4 regions of the Nonomuraea sp. ATR24 genome follow, and region 1 is predicted to be linked to each of the others. Evidence: riboswitches for the same ligand, from Rfam matches in the RefSeq annotation. Region 1 holds a riboswitch; each other region holds the start of a gene.
The links. A riboswitch is a leader RNA that binds a small molecule or an ion and turns the genes downstream of it on or off. The one in region 1 is predicted to bind cyclic di-AMP.

Region 2: linked by a shared signal. The riboswitch ahead of ACBI99_RS38725 (CHAP domain-containing protein) and the one ahead of ACBI99_RS32860 (NlpC/P60 family protein) in region 1 are both predicted to bind cyclic di-AMP.
Region 3: linked by a shared signal. The riboswitch ahead of ACBI99_RS21960 (D-alanyl-D-alanine carboxypeptidase family protein) and the one ahead of ACBI99_RS32860 (NlpC/P60 family protein) in region 1 are both predicted to bind cyclic di-AMP.
Region 4: linked by a shared signal. The riboswitch ahead of ACBI99_RS05275 (C40 family peptidase) and the one ahead of ACBI99_RS32860 (NlpC/P60 family protein) in region 1 are both predicted to bind cyclic di-AMP.

Annotation. Positions count from the first base shown of each region.
Region 1 is NZ_JBGNUU010000017.1:13,572-18,129, reverse strand. Features, by position in the region: gene ACBI99_RS32875 (RDD family protein) at 1-480, opposite strand, end outside; gene ACBI99_RS32870 (RDD family protein) at 593-1,870, opposite strand; gene ACBI99_RS32865 (amino-acid N-acetyltransferase) at 1,956-2,525, opposite strand; cyclic di-AMP (ydaO/yuaA leader) riboswitch at 2,792-2,939, shown strand; gene ACBI99_RS32860 (NlpC/P60 family protein) at 2,943-3,938, shown strand; gene ACBI99_RS32855 (LuxR C-terminal-related transcriptional regulator) at 3,963-4,175, opposite strand; gene ACBI99_RS32850 (cytochrome P450) at 4,413-4,558, shown strand, end outside.
Region 2 is NZ_JBGNUU010000024.1:90,471-95,028, reverse strand. Features, by position in the region: gene ACBI99_RS38740 (hypothetical protein) at 1-59, shown strand, start outside; gene ACBI99_RS38735 (hypothetical protein) at 46-1,302, opposite strand; gene ACBI99_RS38730 (SigE family RNA polymerase sigma factor) at 1,299-1,775, opposite strand; gene ACBI99_RS38725 (CHAP domain-containing protein) at 1,869-2,540, opposite strand; cyclic di-AMP (ydaO/yuaA leader) riboswitch at 2,551-2,692, opposite strand; gene ACBI99_RS38720 (MaoC family dehydratase) at 2,842-3,300, opposite strand; gene ACBI99_RS38715 (hypothetical protein) at 3,312-4,526, opposite strand; gene ACBI99_RS38710 (SigE family RNA polymerase sigma factor) at 4,523-4,558, opposite strand, start outside.
Region 3 is NZ_JBGNUU010000008.1:242,933-247,490, reverse strand. Features, by position in the region: gene ACBI99_RS21965 (NADH-quinone oxidoreductase subunit N) at 1-1,198, shown strand, start outside; gene ACBI99_RS21960 (D-alanyl-D-alanine carboxypeptidase family protein) at 1,203-2,135, opposite strand; cyclic di-AMP (ydaO/yuaA leader) riboswitch at 2,148-2,297, opposite strand; gene ACBI99_RS21955 (TetR family transcriptional regulator) at 2,354-2,926, opposite strand; gene ACBI99_RS21950 (SMP-30/gluconolactonase/LRE family protein) at 3,002-3,916, shown strand; gene ACBI99_RS21945 (GH92 family glycosyl hydrolase) at 3,909-4,558, opposite strand, start outside.
Region 4 is NZ_JBGNUU010000002.1:294,622-299,179, reverse strand. Features, by position in the region: gene ACBI99_RS05280 (NlpC/P60 family protein) at 1-726, shown strand, start outside; cyclic di-AMP (ydaO/yuaA leader) riboswitch at 993-1,152, shown strand; gene ACBI99_RS05275 (C40 family peptidase) at 1,229-1,723, shown strand; gene ACBI99_RS05270 (hypothetical protein) at 1,896-2,723, shown strand; gene ACBI99_RS05265 (M48 family metallopeptidase) at 2,735-4,150, shown strand; gene ACBI99_RS05260 (glycosyltransferase family 4 protein) at 4,147-4,558, shown strand, end outside.

The DNA of each region.
Region 1 (4,558 bases):
AAGATCTTTTACGACCAGCGTTCCGGCCAGCCTGTCATGCGGCCCGCGCTGGAGCGGCTTGTCGATCAAGATGAGCAGGCCGACACCAAACACGAACATTCCGGCCAGCAGATTGGCCACCGGAATGCCCATCAGCATGGCAGGCGCCGGATAGAGCAGGGCGCGTTTCAGCCGGACCCGCGCCGGAAGACCCTCCGGGTCCACCCGAATCCCCATGATCGCCTTGCCGAAGGTGCGCCCACCCCGGGAAAGTGCGACCCAGTCATAGACCGTATAACCCAGGCCGGCGCCCACCCACGCGAACACGCCGGGCAACCGCCCCTCGAACGCGTCCAGCACCCCGACAGTCCGGAAGACGCCCCATAGCGCAATGAACAGAATGTAATAGAAGACTCCGAACACGAGCGCTTCAATGAGGCGGGCGACGAGCCGTTCCCACCATTCCGCCGGCAGCACGCCGGTCTCGGGTGTCGCGGCCATAACCTCACCTCGTCCGTTCGGCGGCCCTCGGCGTCCCCCCATTCTGGTACGGCTCGTACACACAAAACAGAGGCCGGCGGGATGCCGGCCCCTGTTTCGCTGTTGCTGAGACTTACTTGATCTTGACCACCACGGTGTTCGCGAACTTGTCGGCGAACGTCTGCTGCAGCGGCTTGTCCCAGAGCTGGGAAGCCGCGTTCAGCAGAACGAGGACGCCGCCGAGAAGCGGGCCGAGGAGCGGGATGACGCCCAGGACGTAGCCGCCCCAGGTCCCGCCGGCCCGCTTGAGCGCGGCGTCGTTGGGCAGCCCGCCGGACGGCATCGCATGACCCACCTGGACGACCTTGATGCCCATGACCATCTTGCCGACGGTCTGGCCGCTCATCTTCGTCATGAAGAAGTCGTAGGCCACGTAGAGCGCGGCCAGGAGGAGGTACTGGATGACGCCGACGATGAGGGAGCTCGCGATACCCGTCGTGACGCCGGTGACCGAGTTGTAGCTGACGACAAAAAAGATGCCCAGGATGAGGTTGATGATGAAGTAGACGACGCCGAAGATCAGGCCGTCGACGATCCTCGCCACCAGGCGCTGCCACCATTCCGCCAGCGGCGCGGGGGCGCCGGGCGGCTGGATGCCCACCGGCTGGCCGTACTGCTGCCCGTACTGGGGCTGGCCGTAGCCCTGCTGCTGACCGTAGGCGGGCTGGCCGTACTGCTGCTGCCCGTACTGGGGCTGCTGGCCGTACTGCTGCTGCCCGTAGCCCTGCTGCTGGCCGTAGTCGGGCTGACCGTACTGCTGCTGGCCGTAACCCGGCTGCGACTGCGGCTGCTGGGCGTAAGCCTGCTGCTGACCGAAGTCCGGCTGGCCGTACTGCGGCTGCGACTGCGGCTGCTGGGCGTAACCCTGGCCGTAGTCGGGCTGGGACTGCGGCTGCTGACCATATTGCTGCTGGCCGTAGTCGGGCTGGGACTGCGGCTGCTGACCATACTGCTGCTGCTGGCCGTAGTCGGGCTGGCCGTACTGGGGCTGCTGGCCCGACGGGGGCTGCTGGCCGTAACCCGGCTGGGACTGCGGCTGCTGACCGTACTGCGGCTGCTGGCCGTAGCCCTGCTGCTGACCGTAGTCCGGCTGGCCGTACTGCGGCTGCTGGCCGTAGCCCTGCTGCTGGCCGTAGCCCTGCTGGGGCTGGCCGTACTGGGGCTGCTGGCCGTAACCCTGCTGGGGCTGCTGACCGTAGGGGGGCTGCTGGCCGTAGGGGTCGTCCACGCGGTAGCCGACGACCGTCGCGTCGGGGTCGGGCTGCCCTTGGGGGCGTCCTGCGTTCTGGCCGTATTCAGGGGAGTTCTCGGGGGAATCGTCCTGTGGATACGGCGGCTGTCCTGTGCTCACCGTGTCACCTCGCTTCGAGTGCGCATGTGGCACGTGTCAGGGCACATGCCTGTCCTGCCCAACGTATCGACATAGGTATCAACAATCACCTTTCTCGGCAGTCAAGGTCCGCGTCACCCGATGTCAAGTGGAGCAGCATGCGTGTGTTGCCCAGGGTGTTCGGCTTGACGTGTTCGAGGTCGAGGAACTCTGCGACGCCCTCGTCGTACGAGGCCAGGAGTTCGGCGTACACCTCGGGTGAGACGGGCGTGCCCTGGATCGTACGGAACCCGTGCCTCGCGAAGAAGTCCACCTCGAAAGTGAGACAAAATACACGTTCCAGCCCAAGCTCCCGAGCGGTCCTGATGAGAGCCGAGACCACGCGATGGCCGATGCCGAAACCCCTGGCCGAGGGGTGCACGGCCACGGTGCGGATCTCGGCCAGATCCTCCCAGAGCACGTGCAGCGCGCCACAGCCGACGACCTCGCCGCCCCGCTCGGCCACCCAGAACTCCTGGACGTCCTCGTACAGCGTGACGGTGGCCTTCTCCAGCATCTTGCGCCCGACGCCGGCGTAGGTGTCGACCAGGAGCTTGATCGCCCTGACGTCCCTGGTCCGCGCGCGCCTGACGAGCACTTCGGTCTCGGGGACCGCTAGCTCGGCGACCTGCTCCATGGCCATCCAGAGTACAGACCCCATTACGGCTCGCCCCAAACTCCCGGACCGTCACTGTGCGTGCACGCTCCGGATTGCACGATTCCTACAGTTTCACGATCGGGCGAACTTGGGGCAAAGAGGGCATAAAGTCTTTTCTGTACGGCTCGCCACGAGATCACCTTGTGACCCGTCGGTTGTGAAACCTCTACAGACTCGGCAGTTCCGGTTGAGCAGGAACCAGGAGTGCATTAGTGTCCAGCGACGATGTCACCCGCGCACACCGCGCGGTCGACACGCCCAATCCCCGCGAGGGGAGCCGGGGACCCGCCGGCGGCGTCAACCCGCTGCCAGGGGTGAATCCGAGCCACGCTCGGTAGGGCTGCTCCGGCCCGAACCCGTCAGCTAACCCGGTAGGCGTCAACGGAAGGAGCTTGGTTGGACAGGCGCTCTGGCAAGAAGCGATTCGGTGTCGTCGGCTTGGCCGCCGTGGCCGCACTGGTCCTCGCTCTGCCCTTGGGCTCACCAGCCTCCGCCGACCCCAAGCCTTCGCTCAAGGAGCTCTCCGAGCAGGTCGAGGAGATGCACCTGGAGATCGAGACGCTGGCCGAGCAGTACAACGGCCAGCGGGAGAAGCTCAAGACGGCCCAGAAGGCCGCCGACAACGCCAAGAAGACGCTGGCCGCCAGCGAGGCCGAGCTGGCCGACAAGCGCTCCAAGGCGATCCTGCTCGCGCAGACCACCTACATCAACGGCGGCCTGTCGGGCACCCTGGCGTTCGTCAACTCCGACGACCCCGAGGGCTACCTCGACCTGGCGGCCACCAACTACGCGATCCAGCAGCAGCAGGGCGAGGAGATCCTCCAGCTCACCAAGGCGATGCAGGCGGCCGAGCGGGCCCGCGCCGGCGCCAAGGCCCGCATCACCGAGGTCTCGAAGATCGTCAAGGACCTCGACGCCAAGCGCGACCGGATCGTCAAGCTCGTCGGCAAGGTCGAGAGCAACCTGTTCAGGCGCGCGCTCGGCGAGGCCGGCCGGCCGGGCACCCCGGCGGTCAAGGTCAACCTGCCGATCCCGGGCTCGGGCAAGGCCGCCCAGGCCGCCAAGTGGGCGCTCACCCAGCAGCTCAAGCCGTACATCTGGGGCGCCGAAGGGCCGCGCGGCTACGACTGCTCCGGACTGGTGATGGCCGCCTACCAGCAGGTGGGCATCTCGCTGCCGCACTACACCGGTGACCAGTGGACCGCCGGCCGGCACATCTCCAGGGAGGAGCTGCGCGCGGGCGACCTGGTGTTCTTCTACAACGACCTGCACCACGTGGGCATCTACCTGGGCGGCGGCATGATGGTGCACGCGCCGCGCACCGGCGACGTGGTGCGGATCGCGTCCATCGCCCGGCGCCCCTTCGCCGGAGCCGTCCGCATCGCCGACTAGCGGCGCCAGAGCCGGCCAGCGGCCTTAGATGAGCTGCCTGCGGGCAGCCCAGGCCACCGCCTCGATCGCGGTGGCCACGCCTATGCGGTCGCAGATGCCGCGCAGTCTTCGCCGCACGGTGCGACCGCTGATGTCAAGGCGTCGGCCGACCCGGTCCACGGTGACGCCCTTGGCCAGTTCGGCCAGCAACGCCAGATCGGCACGGCTCAGTTCAACGCCTTCTGTGAGCACATCCATCGGGAGCCCTCCCCCCACCAGCACCACCCGGAGACGTCTAGGGCCCGACCGGAGCGGCACATCCTCGCAGACGGTAAACGCATCCAGGAAACGTCGTCAAGCACGAAATTCGCCGCACTTGACCTCTTCCGTTGACATGATCCGTTGTATGTGAAGTACTCGCCATATGTCGGCACTTATCGGAGCATGATGATCGATCACAGCGATCCTGACTACGCTCCTTTGACGCCAACGGACATGCTCGGGTTCGATCCCTCCGACCCCGGCTTCCTGCGCGACCCGTACACCCGTTACCGCGAGCTGCGCGAGAGCGACGCGCTGCTGCGGACCCGCGGCGGGCTCCTCGTCGCCACCACGCACGAGCTCTGCTCCGCGGTGCTGCG
Region 2 (4,558 bases), on a different contig from region 1:
TGCTGGCCTACCTGGGGCTGCTGGCGGCGCTCGCGGTGGCGGCGATCATCTTCTGGTGACGGCCGCCAGGTTCATCACGGTGACCTCGGGGCCCTTGCCCCAGTACATGATCGTGGTGGGCGAGGACGACGTTCCGCTGCCGTAGCTGGCGGACCCGTCGGGCGACACCCGGTTCACGCCGGCGATCTTGCCGGTGGCCGGGTCGTAGACCGCGACGGGCGCGACGTACTCCTTGGCCGGATCGGCGTCACCTCTGACCGGCATGACCGAGGCGAACCGGTCGCCCAGGACCTCCCCGTGGAAGCCGAGCGACGGGAGCAGCGTGGCGTCGGAGCCGTCGAGGCCCTGCACCAGGAGCCCGCCGCCCTTGGCGTCGCCGTAGCACCACTCGGCGACGCAGGTCAGCTTCGTGACGGAGCCGGAGGCCGGGAGCGGGGTCTTCTCGCCGGTCACCAGGTCGACCCTGCGGTCCTGGTTCTTCTGCCCGCGCTCGCCCGGCGCGTAGCCGACGGCGTACGGCCAGGAGTCCAGGTGGAGGCCGTCGGAGCCGGCGACCTTCTCGGGCTCGCCCCCGGACAGCGGCAGCCGGTGGACACCCCCGTCGCGTACGGACCAGACCAGGGCGTCCTCGGTGAGGCCGATCCGCTCCACGTTCGCCAGGTCGCCGGTGACCTCGCCGACCCGCTGGGCGGTGCCGCCCTCGCGGGGGATGATCCAGAAGTCGGCCCACTTGTCCCTGTCGTTGGGCGTGGTGCCGTACCAGGCGAAGTGCCGCTCTCCTACCTCGACGTCCTGGACGAAGTAGCCCTTGACGCCTTCGGGGGCGGGCATGTCGCCCACCACCCTGGTCGTGCGGGCAGTGGTGTCGTAGATCTCCAGGCGGCCGGCCTTCTCGAAGGAGGACTCGGCGGTCAGCAGCACCTCGGTGGGGGAAATTCCGGTCACCGGGCGATATTTCCAACCATCGGGGGCCGCGGCCGGCATCGTGAACACCGCCTCCGGCCACACCTCGGCCACCGGCTTCACCTCCGCCACCCTGGGGACGGCACTGGCCACCTCTCCAGGCGACACCGTGGTCACCGCGACCGCCGGCTCCACCGACACCCGAGGCTCCCCCCGCCACATCGCCATCGTCCCTCCGGCCACCAGCACCACCGAGGCGGCCGCCAGGGCCATGCCCGCCCACTGCCGGCGTCGCCGCGACCGCCGCCGGGCCGCGACCGCCGCCGCCAGCCCGCCGGTCGGCGTGACGTGCCCGGCCCCGGCACGCAGGGTCCGGACCAGGTCCTCTTCGCTTCTCATCGTGCCTCCTGCAGCATTCGCTTGATCCGGAGCTTGTCCAGGGCACGCGCCGCCTGGCTGCGCACGGTGCCGCGCGAGACGCCGAGGATCGCGGCGATCTCCGCGTCGGGCAGGTCCTCGTAGTAGCGCAGCACGAGGACCACTCGCATCCTGGGCGGCAGCCGTTGCAGGTCCGCCCACAGGTCCGCGTCCTCGTAGCGGTCGAAGCGCCCCTTCTCCGGCACGACGGACACCAGTTCCTCCCGGTGCCTGCGCCGCCACGAGGTGATGTGCAGCCTGACCATGGTCGTGCGCACGTACCCCTCGGGGTCGTCCTTCTTGCGCACCCGTGACCAGGCGTCACCCAGCCTGGCCAGGGCCTCCTGGACGAGGTCCGCCGCGTCGTCCGCGTTGCCGGACAGCACGTAGCCGTACCGGAGGAGCGCGTCGCCCCGGCTCCGGACGAACTCGTCGAACTCGGTTGTGTGGTCCACGTATCCAGGGATCCTCCAGCACGCCGTACCGTTGCACGAAACGCGAAAAGCGCGCGCCCCCGGAAGGGGACGCGCGCTTTCGAGGCGGTCTGATCAGGCGGCGTACGACGGGTAGCCGTAGCCGGCGACCTGCGAGGTGGGACGGACCCGCTCCTCGACCTTGCCGTTGCCGGTGTTGCCCTCGATCGTGGAGATCGTGCCGTCACCGTTGTCCTTGACGACGAAGCCGACGTGGTCGATGGAGCTGATGTCCTTGCTGCCGCTCCAGGAGAAGAAGACCACGGCGCCGGGCTTGGCCTCCTGGCCCCAGCGGTCGTTGGCGGCGAACCACTTGGCGTGGGTCACGGTGTAGGCGTCCCAGCCGACCTGCGGGCGGGCGCCGGTCTGCTCGCCGACCCAGGAGACGAACATCGAGCACCAGGCGGCGTTCAGGTAGTCCTGGCGGTTGCCGCCGTCACGCTGGACGGTCTCGGCGGCGCGCTGGGAGTTGGCGTACCACTGCTGGAACTTGGTGCCACCGCCGGCGGCGTTCTCGGAGGTGCCGACCTGGGCCTTGGCGACGGCCAGGACCTGCGAGGCGGAGACGTTGACCCTGGTGTTCTGGTTCGTGGCGGCCTGCTGGGCCTGGGCGGCCTGCGGCTGGGTGTTGGCGGTGGTCGCGGTGCTGGCGTCCGCCGACACGTGGGCGCCGAAAGCGGTCGCGACGAGCGCGGCGCCGAGGACGGCCTTGGACACGTTGATCTTGGGGGTGCGGATGGGGCGCATTAAGGGTAACTCCTCGCTTCCATACCGCTTACCGGGTTAGCTGACGGGTTCGGGCGTGGAAGCTGCCCTACGGCGATGTCGGTGCCGATTCACCCCGGTGGAACACATGGGTCCCCGGTTCCGCGTGTGAGCGGATTCAGCGGTCACAGGTCGGTCCCTGTGATGGACGGTGGGTCGTGACGCCCGAGAGTCGGTCGCGTCTTACCCGCGTACAGAAATGTCCAACACACCCCTGACCTGGGTAATTCCCTCGTAACGAAATTTCCACGAAACCGGCCGCGGGCGGGGGCCCGCGGCCCGGCTACTCCGCGGGAACGTAAAGGCTGAGCGTCTCGGCGATGCACGCCGGGCGCTTCTCGCCCTCGACCTCGATGGTCATCTTGAGGTTGGACAGGTAGCCCGCCGGCGTCCCCTTGACGTCGGTCAGCTCGGCCGTGGCCCGCACCCTGGCCCCGACCGGCACCGGGCGGGGGAAGCGCACCTTGTTCAGGCCGTAGTTGACGCCCATCGCGATGCCCTCGACCCGCACCAGCTCGAACATGAACGCCGGCAGCAGCGACAGGCTCAGGTAGCCGTGCGCGATCGTGCCGCCGAACGGGCCCTCCTTGGCCCGCTCCACGTCGACGTGGATCCACTGGTGGTCGTCGGTGGCGTCCGCGAAGAGGTTGACCTGTTCCTGGGTGACGGTGCGCCACTCGGTGGGGCCGAACTTCTCGCCGACGGCAGCCTTGAGTTCCTGTACGTTCGCGAAGGTCCGCATGAGGCGGAACGCTATTGCGCCGGTGGGACCGCTGCCAAGTTCAGCACCCGGAACTTGTCCGGCTTGTCCCCCTTGGTGGCGCCCCAGTAGAAGACGGTGCTCGGTTCCGACGAGACGCCCGCCCCGTACCAGTTGCCCGGGTTGCCGAAGCTCACCATCGTGCCCGTCGCCAGGTCGTACACCGCATTGCCCGCCGCCAGGAACCGGTCCAGGATCGGGTAGCGCGCCACGCCCATGCCGATGCCGCGCGCGACCTCCCGGGGCGGCTGCGAGCCGTCGACGCGGCTGATGACCGTGCCGCGCTCCGCCCGGCCGTAACACCAGACCGGCCCGCAGCGCATGCCCTGCACGCCCGGCGGCGCCGCCACGGTGAGGCTGGAGCCGTCCTCCAGGTTCACCAGCCGGAGCTGGTTGTGGTCCAGATCCCCCGGCAGGTCGGCCACGTCGGTGGCCCAGGGCCACTGGATGAGGTGCAGGCCGTCGCTGCCCGGGACGCGCTCGGGCTCGATCCCGCCGAGCGGGTGCCGCCACACGCCGCCGTCGACCTCCGACCAGACGACGTGGTCGCCGTCCAGGCCGATCGCGTCGAGGTCGGCGTCCTGGCCCACGCGGCTGGCCACCAGCCTGGCCTCGCCGCCGGCCAGCGGGACCGTCCAGATGTCGCGGATCTGCGCGCCATCGCCCTGCTCGCCGTACGCGAACCAGGCGACGTTCGCGCCGTCCACGGTCACGCCCTGCACGATGTACTTCTTCAGCCGGTCGTCCTTCGGCACCTCGGCGACGAGCCTGGCCTTTCCGGTACGCGAGTCGTACACCTCGAACTTGCCGGCCTTCTCGAACGACGACTCGGCGCTGAGCAGGACCTCCGTGGGGCTGATGGCGGTGATGGGGCGGTAGCGCCAGCCGTCGGAGTTCCTGGCCGGCATGGTGAACACCGCCTCCGGCCACAGCTCCGCCGCCACCGCTTCCACCGGCTCGACGGGCACCGGGGCGATCGACGCCGTGGCCGTCGCCAGCGGCTGCGGGGCCTCCTGGACGGCGGTGCCCCTGAAGACCGCCGTGCCCGTGCCCGCGACCGCCACCACGGCCGCCGCGGCCAGCAGTTGCGCCCTTCTCCTGGCGCGCCGCCGCCTGCGCAGCCGGGCGACCCCCGCCAGCAGGTCCGGCTCCGGCGCGTCCGCGGCGCCCTGTCGCAGCGCTGCGACCAGCTCGTCCTCTGTCCTCACGCCCGTCCCCTTTCGAGCATCGCCGGCCTGAC
Region 3 (4,558 bases), on a different contig from region 1:
CGGCGCCGCGTTCGGCTCGTACGCGCCCGACGCGCTCACCCAGGCGGCCCGCGCCGTCGTGGCGGGCGGCACGCTCCTGGTGATCGCGCTGGTGGCCGCCGAGGCGCGCGGGCACCGCCGCGAGGCCGAGGCGTACGTGCTCGTCATGCTCGCCGCCCTCGGCTCGGTGCTGCTGGCCGGGGCCGGTGACCTGCTCGTCCTCGTCCCGGCGTACCTGCTGGCGAGCATCCCGGCCTACGCGCTCGCCGGGTTCGGCAAGGACGCGCCGGGCACCGAGGCGGCGCTCAAGTACTACCTGATGGGTGCGTTCCTGGGCGTGCTGATGCTGGCCGGCGTCACCCTCCTGTACGGCCTGGCGGGCGCCACCGGCTACCGGGCGGCCGGGGCGGCGCTCGCGCTCGCGCCCGGCGCGGCGGCGGCCTGCGCCGTGGTGCTCCTGCTGGCGGGGCTGCTGTTCAAGGCGGGCGGGGTGCCCGCGCACTTCTGGGTGCCGGACGTGGCCGAGGGCGCCCCCGTCGCCGTCGCCGCGTTCGTCACCACCGTGCCCAAGATCGGCGCGCTGGCGGCGCTGCTGCGCGTCGCGGATGAGCTCGGGCCCGGCGGCTGGGACGTCCTCGTCGCGATCGTCGCCGCCGCCACGATGACGCTCGGCAACCTGGCCGCCTTCCACCAGGACGATGTGCGCCGCCTGCTCGCCTACTCCACGATCAGCCAGGCCGGGTACGTGCTCGTGCCGGTCGCGGTCGCCCAGCACACCGCGCTCGCCCGCCCCGCCGTGCTGTTCTACCTGGCCGCCTACGCGGTCACGAACGTGGGCGCGTTCGCCGTGGTGGCCGCCACCGGGCGTGGCACGCTCGACGGCTACCGGGGGCTGGGGCGGGCCGCGCCGGGGCTCGGGCTGGCGCTCGTGGTGTGCCTGCTCGGGTTCGCGGGCATCCCGCCCGCCGCCGTGTTCGTCGCCAAGGTGCTCGTGTTCGCCGCCGCGTGGGACGGCGGTTACGCCTGGCTGGCCGTGCTCGTCCTGGTCAACACCGTGGCGAGCCTGTACTACTACCTGCGCTGGGTCGCCGTGGTGTTCCGCGGCGACCCGCCGGCCGCGCCGCCCCCGGGCCTGGCGCGCGCGGTCGCCTGCGTGGCGGCCGTCGCCTCGCTCGCCCTCGGGGTGGGCGGCGGCGTCCTGCTCGGCCGGGCCGCCTGAGCCGTCACGCCTTCCCGGCGGTGGCGGCCCAGTCGAGCAGCGCCTGGGCGGTGTCGAAGCGGCGGCCGGAGTCGCTCTCGCCGAGGATCACCCCGACCAGCAGCCGGCCGTCCCGCTCGGCGGCGAACGCCAGCGTGTAACCCGCGGCGCGCGTGTAGCCGGTCTTCACGCCGACCGCGCCCGGCTGGGCGAGCAGCCGGTTGGTGTTGCGCCACGAGTAGGAGCCGTGCTCACTCGTCGCCCCGACCGAGTGGTAGCGCGTCGAGGTGATCGACTTCAGCGTCTCGTTCCGCAGCACCGCCTCGGCCAGCCGTGCCTGGTCGGCCGCCGTGGAGTGGCCGCCGCCGTTCGTCGGCATGCCGTCGGCGTTGACGTACAGGGTGTCGGCCATGCCCAGCTCGCGGGCGGCCGCGTTCATCTTCCCGACGAACCCCTCGACACCCGGCCCGTACGTGCGCGCCAGCACGTGGGCGGCGTCCGCGCCGGACGGCAGCAGCAGGGCGTGGAGCACGTCCCGCACCGGCAGCCGGTCACCGGCGCGCAGCCCGGCGACGGCCGCGCCGCCCCGGGCCGCGTAGCGCACGTCCTCGGCCGTCACCTCGACGACGTCGGCCGGGTCGGCCTCCTGGAGCACGACGTGGGCGGTCATCATCTTGGTCAGGCTGGCCACGGGAAGGCGCTCGCCGGCGTCCTTGCTGTAGCGGACCTCGCCGGTGGACGTGTCGACGACCAGTGCGGCCCGCCCGAGCACGGCGGGCGCGTCAGCGGGCGCGTACGATGCCGGGCCGGCGAAAGAGGCCGTGGTGGCGGGGGTGGCTGTGGTGGCCGCGTGGGCGGCGGTCGTGCCGGTCGTCAGGACGCCGGCGGCGAGGGCGGCGCCGGCCAGGGCGCGGCCCCAGCGGCGCGGCCGGGCGCTGGAGAAGAGGGAGGTGGGCATGAAGGGCTGTGCTCCTTGCTTCCATGCCGCCTACCGGGTTAGCTGACGGGTTCGGGCCTGGAAGTGCCCTACGGGCGCGGCCGGGGGAGCCGGCGCGCCGATTCACCCCAAGAGAGAGTGGGTCCCCGGTTCCGCGTGAGGCGGATTCGGCGGCCGCGGGCCCCGCGAACGGGCCCACGGTCCGGGCATTGCGCGCATAAGGTACGAAACTTGACAAACTATGGCAAATCGCCCGTCAAGTAGTGCTGCACCACCGGCCCCACGCTGCGCGCCAGTTCCTCGGCCGTCATCGCCACCACGGGCGGCAGCCGTACGACATAACGGGTGAAGGCCAGCCCGAGCAGCTGCGTGCTCACCAGCCCGGCCCGCCGCGCCGCCTCCTCCGGCCCGCAGCCGAGCGCCCGGCCGACGAACGAGGCGACCTGGGAGGTGAACACGTCGCGCATGCTCTGCGCCGCCAGCGCGTTCGTGGACGACGAGCGCAGCAGCAGCATGATCGCCTCGTCCGACAGGTCGCCCTCCCAGCGGGACAGGAAGTGGCGCGCCATCGCCTCGCCGAGGCGCTCGCGCGGCGGCGCGGGCAGCTCCTCCAGGTTGAGCCGCAGGTCCACCGCGGCGCGGAAGAGGCCCTCCTTGTTGACGTAGTAGCGCATCACCATGGACGGATCGACGCCGGCCAGCGAGGCCACCTTCCGGATGGTGGTGCCCGCGAACCCCTGCTCGGCGAAGAGCTTGCGGGCCGCGCCGAGGATCGCCGTGCGCGTGGCCTCGGACCTTTCCGTGAACGCCATGCCAACAAGTGTAGACCAACGCTTGTGGTCAAAAAGGTGCTGGCCGGGCCGGGCAGATCTTGGTAAGAAGAGCGGGTGGACCTCATCCCCGTGGAGTTCGAGGCGTTCGACCGCCGCATCGCCGACGTCACCGGTGACCGCAACCTGGAGCGCCTCCACCGGGGCACCCGCTGGGCCGAAGGGCCCGTCTACGTCCCCGCGGGCCGCTACCTGGTCTGGAGCGACATCCCCAACGACCGGATGCTGCGCTGGGACGAGCTGACCGGCGCCGTGGGTCCCTTCCGCCAACCGGCCGGCTACGTCAACGGCAACACCCTCGACCGCGAGGGCCGGCTGATCTCCTGCGAGCACGGCGCCCGCCGGGTGACCCGCACCGAGCACGACGGCTCCGTCACCGTGCTCGCCGACCGGTGGCGCGGCAAGCGGCTCAACAGCCCCAACGACGCCGTCGTGCGCTCCGACGGGTCCGTCTGGTTCACCGACCCGCCCTACGGCATCCTCGGCGACTACGAGGGCCACCGGGCCGAGCCGGAGATCGACGGCTGCCACGTCTACCGGATCGACCCCGCCGGCGGCGAGGTGAGCATGGTGGCCGGCGACTTCGCCCGCCCCAACGGCCTGGCGTTCTCCCCCGACGAGCGGCTGCTCTACGTCGCCGACACCGAGCGCCGCCACGTCCGCGTCTTCGAGGTCACCCGCGACGGCACGCTCACCGGCGGCAAGGTGTTCGCCGAGCAGCAGGGCGACGCCGACGGCAGCTACGACGGCATGCGGCTCGACGACACCGGCCGCCTGTGGGCCGCCGTCGGCCGGTCGATCCACGCCTACCACCCCGACGGGACGCTCCTCGGCAGGCTGCACCTGCCGGAGAGCGCCTCCAACCTCGTCTTCGGCGGCCTCAAGCGCAACCGCGTCTTCATCACCGCGACGACGTCCCTCTACTCGATGATGCTGAGCCTGAGGGGCGCCGCCCCGGTATGGGCTACCTGAACGCCCAGGTGAACAGGTGCAGCTCGCCGTCCTCCGGGTCGGAGAAGGCGAAGCTGCGCACCTTCTTGCCCGGGTCCAGCGCGATCGGCTGCGAGGCGTACACGTGCGCCGGCACCGGCTGCAACGCCCACGAGCCCCAGAACAGCCGGTGCGGCGTGCGCGCCACGACCTCGTTGCCGAACTGCGGCTGCCCGCCGCCGAAGTCGAGGATCCAGTCGCTGAAGCCGAGCCTGCCGGTGCTGGTCGTGCCGTCGGCGTAGGTGACGGTGACCTGCGACTCGGGCCAGCCGTTCACGCCCGTGCCCAGGAAGGCGACGCTCGTGGCGCCGTCGGGCGCGGCCACCTCCAGCGCCTTGCCGCCGGTGCGCACGTTGTCCCACTCGCCGCGCCCGCGGTCGGGCCAGGTGAACGAGTAGTCCCGCCACCTCACCGTGCCGCCCGGCGTGAGCCCCGCCTCGGCCAGCGCCTGCGCCGACAGGCTGAAGCCCGGCCCGTCGATGTTGGCCTCGCCGGGAGCGGTCATGTCGCCGATGCCGACGTTGTTGTGATGCCACTCGGGGGTGCCGCGCGCCGCCACGTTGAGCCGCACCGACGCCCGCCGCTCGCCCACGACGACCGGCACGCTGACGAAGCCGCGCGGCA
Region 4 (4,558 bases), on a different contig from region 1:
CTGCGCGGCGAGGTCGTCAACATGGCCGTCGAGACGTACAAGCTGGGGGGCGACTTCTCGACCCTGCCCAGCATGATGACCAGCGACGATCCGGCCGATCTGCTGTACGGGATGGCGTTACGCGGGCAGCTCGCGCAGGAGCGCACCCAGAAGCTCGCCGCCTTCGACCGGGCGAACCGGGGGCTGAAGGCCGACCGTGACCGCGCCGAGGAGGCGCTGGCCGCGGCCGACAAGGAGCGGGACGCGGTCAAGAAGGACCGGGCGGAGATCCTGGACCTCATCAAGGACCAGAAGAAGCTCCTCGACCGGCTGGGCGCGTACAAGGCGGGCAATCCCAACAGCACCGGCCTCAAGTACACGGGTCCCGCCTCGGGCAACGCGGCGGCCGTGCTGCGCTTCGCGTACGCGCAGGTCGGCAAGCCGTACGTGTTCGGCGGCACCGGGCCGGGCGGCTACGACTGCTCGGGGCTCACGCAGGCCGCCTGGCGGGCCGGTGGCGTGTCGCTGCCGCGCACGACCTGGCAGCAGTGGTCGTGGGGCGCCAGCCGCAAGGTGTCGCTCAACGCGCTGGAGCCCGGCGACCTGATCTTCAGCGAGGGCCTCGGGCACGTGAGCATCTATGCGGGCGGCGGCAAGATCGTGCATGCGCCGCAGACGGGTGACGTGGTGAAGGTGGTCACACTCTCGTCGTACGGGCGCCGTCTCGTGGGCGCCGTACGCCCCTGACAAGACGGGGTCGGCCCAAGTGTGAGGAGGGTCACACTTGGGTAACGAAACCCGCTGCTCCGGCGGGGTATGAGGACCTGACTCCCGGCGTGTCTGATCTTTACTCGCTTACTCAGGCTTTGCCATTACGTGACTTTTCGGCGTAACTTCTGGCGTCGCGGCGTTCCAGCCAGGACGCCCGCCGGTCACCATCGGGTCCCCCGATGTTCGACAGAGAGAATCATCCGCCGGTCACCGCGGCCAGCGCCCCCGAGGCGCGAAGACGCGGCGGTGGCCTGCCGAGTCCGTGCAGCCAGGAGGCACGGAGCCGGGGACCCAACGATCCCGTACGCGGTGATCAGGGGTGAATCGGCGCGTTCAGCGCCGTAGGGCGACTTCCAGGCCCGAATCCGTCAGCTAACCCGGTAGGCGTTCGTGGAAGCCCCTAGGAGCAATCCTGTCTACCCTCTCGCACAACCCCCGTCTGTCCCGTCTCGCCCTGAGTGGCGTAGCGCTGATCACCGTGACGGCCGGAGGTCTGGTCGTCCACGCCCCGGCGGCGCAGGCGGCGACGACGAATGAGTTCGCCACCACTGCGGTGACCAAGACGGAGAAGTCCGTCAAGTCGTCGAAGGTGGCCAAGGTCGCTCGGCAGAAGGCCAAGGCCCGCAAGGCCGTGGCCGTGGCCAAGAAGCAGATCGGCGACCCGTACCGTTACGGCGCCACCGGCCCCGGGTCGTTCGACTGCTCGGGCCTCGTCCAGTACGCCTGGAAGAAGGCCGGGGTGAAGATCCCGCGCGTGACGAACAGCCAGTTCGCGCGCATCAGGAAGAAGGTCTCCTACAAGCACCTGCAGCCGGGTGACCTGATGTTCTTCCGCGGGCTCGGGCACGTGGGCATGTACGTCGGCGACGGCAAGATGGTCCACTCGCCGAGAACGGGCCAGCGCGTGCGCGTCGAGAAGCTTCGCGGCTGGCGCAAGGCGTCGTTCGCGGGCGCGGTGCGTCCCGGTCTGTGACCTGCGCCGAAGGCCCCGTCCCCGCCCCGGGACGGGGCCTTCGGCCTTCCCGGGCGACGCTCAGGATCGGCGGCTACGATCGGGCAGCGTGTCCGACAGGGGGTCCGGCAGCGGGCCTGGAAATGGGCCCGGCAGCACGTCCGGCGGCGCGCCCGGCAGGGTGTCCGCGTGGATGCGTCGGCGGGTCGTGCCGGTGGTGCTGCTGGTTGTCGCGGCGTTCCTGGCCGGTGGGTCCGGCCCGGTCCCGGGGCCGGGAGGCGCCGCCGTCGAGGCGGGGGTGCTCGCCGGCGTGCGGGCGCGCTGGGGCGACGGGCTCGACGTCGTACGCGGTGAGCGGTCGCTCGTCGCCGGGCAGGACGCGCCCCCCGGGCTGCTGGCGGACCTGGCGCGCCGGGCCGACACCGCGGGGCGGCGGGTCGGCGGAGTGCTGGGCGGCGACGTCCGGGCCGTGGTCCTGGTGCCCGCCTCGGCGCGGGAGGCCGCCGCGCTGGCCGGCGTCGCGTCGGTCGACGGGCTGGCGGCGGTGGCCGACCGGGGACGCGTGATCGTGGTGCCCGAGCACTTCGCCCGGCTCACCCCGGTCGGGCGTGACGTCGTGCTGGCGCACGAGCTGACCCACGTGGCCGCCGGGACCGACGGGCTGCCCGTCTGGCTGTACGAGGGCTTCGCCGACTACGTGGCCTACCGGGACGCCGGGCTGCCCGTCGAGGTGGCCGCCGCCGAGTTGGCCGCCGAGGTGCGGGCCGGGCGGACGCCGTCCGATCTGCCGGACGGGGCCGACTTCGTCCCCGGGGCCGACGCGGGCCGGCTCGCCCGCGCGTACCAGGAAGCCTGGCTGGTGTGTCGCTTCGTCGCCGCGCGCTGGGGTGAGAAGAGCCTGGTGAGGCTCTACCGTGATGCCCAGACGTACGGCGCCGGCCGGGCGCTGGCCTCGCTGGGGCTCTCGGCGGGCACGCTGACCCGGCTGTGGCGCGCGTACGTCCGGGACCGACTGGCGTGAGGGGACGCGACATGGACGACCGGCAGGAACGGCGCGAGACGACCGAACAGGACGTCGGCCCGCCCGCCACCCGCGCCCTGCAGGGGGCGGACGTCGCCGAGCCGTCGCCCGAGACGGGGGACGAGGACGTGGCCGGGGACGGGGACGGGCACGTGACAGGCGATGGGGGCGGGCGGGAGGCGAGGCTGCGGCGGGAGGCCGGGGCCGGGCTGGCCGTGCTGGGGGCGGTGATCGCCGGGGTGGTGGCGTTCACGACGCCGTGGACGGCGCTGCCCGCCGGGGCGCCCGAGGTGACGCCCGACCCGGCGCGTGACTTCGGCGCCGCCGAGATCGCCCGCTCGCAGGCGTTCGACGCGGCCACCAGCGTGCCGAGCTACCTGTCGCTGGGCGTCACGCTGGTGTTCGCCGGGCTGCTCGTGGCCACGCCGCTCGGCGCGAGGCTGCTGGGATGGCTGCGGGGCCCGTGGTGGGCGCGGGTGCTGCTGGGCGTCCTCGTGCTCACGGTGATCGAGGAGGCCGTGCGGTGGCCGCTCGGCATGTGGTTCGAGGGGGCGCTGCGCGACTTCGGGCTGTCCACGCAGGACTGGGCGGCCTGGACGGGCGACCGGCTCAAGAGCGTCGGCATCAACGCGGCCCTGCTGGCCGTCATGGTGCTGGCCGTGGTGGCGCTGGCGCGGCGGGTCCGGCGCTGGTGGATCCCGGCCGCCGCCGGGGCGTTCGCGCTGACCGTGGGGGCGTCGTTCGTCTACCCGGTGGTGTTCGAGCCGGTGTTCAACGACTTCCACGCCATGCCGGACTCGCCGCTGCGCGCCAACCTGATGGCGATGGCCGAGCGTGACGGAGTGCCGGTGGAGGACGTGCTGGTGGCCGACGCCTCGCGCCGGACGACCGCGCTGAACGCCTACGTCTCGGGGTTCGGCGCGACCCGCCGGATCGTCGTCTACGACACGCTGCTCAAGGCGCCGCCGCGCGAGGTGGAGCTGGTGGTGGCGCACGAGCTCGGCCACGCGAAGAACCGCGACGTGCTGCACGGCACGCTCGTCGGGGCGCTCGGCGCGGCGCTGGGGGCGGTCCTGCTGTTCCTGGTGTTCGGAGCGGCACGGCGGCGTACGGGCGGCGCGCCGATCACCGATCCCCGGGCGGTGGGCGTGGTGCTGGGGCTGATGACGCTGGCGACGTTCCTGTCCGGCCCGGCGCAGAACGTGATCAGCCGCCACATCGAGGCCAGGGCCGACGCGCACGCCCTGGACCTGACGGGCGACCCGGCCACGTTCGTCGCGATGCAGAAACGCCTGGCAACAGCCAATATTTCCGACTTGTCGCCAGATGCGGTGGAATATGTGCTCTATGCCTCCCATCCCACGGCTGCCCAGCGGATCGCCATGGCCCGCTCCTGGGCCGAGCTGAACGGCCGTCCCCAGCCGTGAGCGCACCTCGCCGGGTGGTCGTCGTCACCAACGACTTCCCGCCGCGCCCCGGCGGCATCCAGTCGTTCGTGCACGGCCTGGCCCTGCGCACCCCCGGCGTGGCCGTCTACGCCCCGGCCTGGCCCGGCTGCGCCGAGTTCGACCGGCGGCAGCCGTACCGGGTCGTCCGGCACCCGGGCCGGCTGATGCTGCCGACGCCCGCCGTCGCCCGGCGGGCGGCGCGGCTGGTGGCCGAGCACGGCGCCGACACCGTCGTGTTCGGCGCGGCGGCGCCGCTCGGCCTGCTCGCGCCGCGCCTGCGCGCGGCGGGCGCGCGGCGGATCGTCATGCTCACGCACGGCCACGAGGCGTCCTGGGCGGGCGCGCCGGGGTTCCGCTCGGTGCTGCGCCGCATCGCCGGCCACGCCG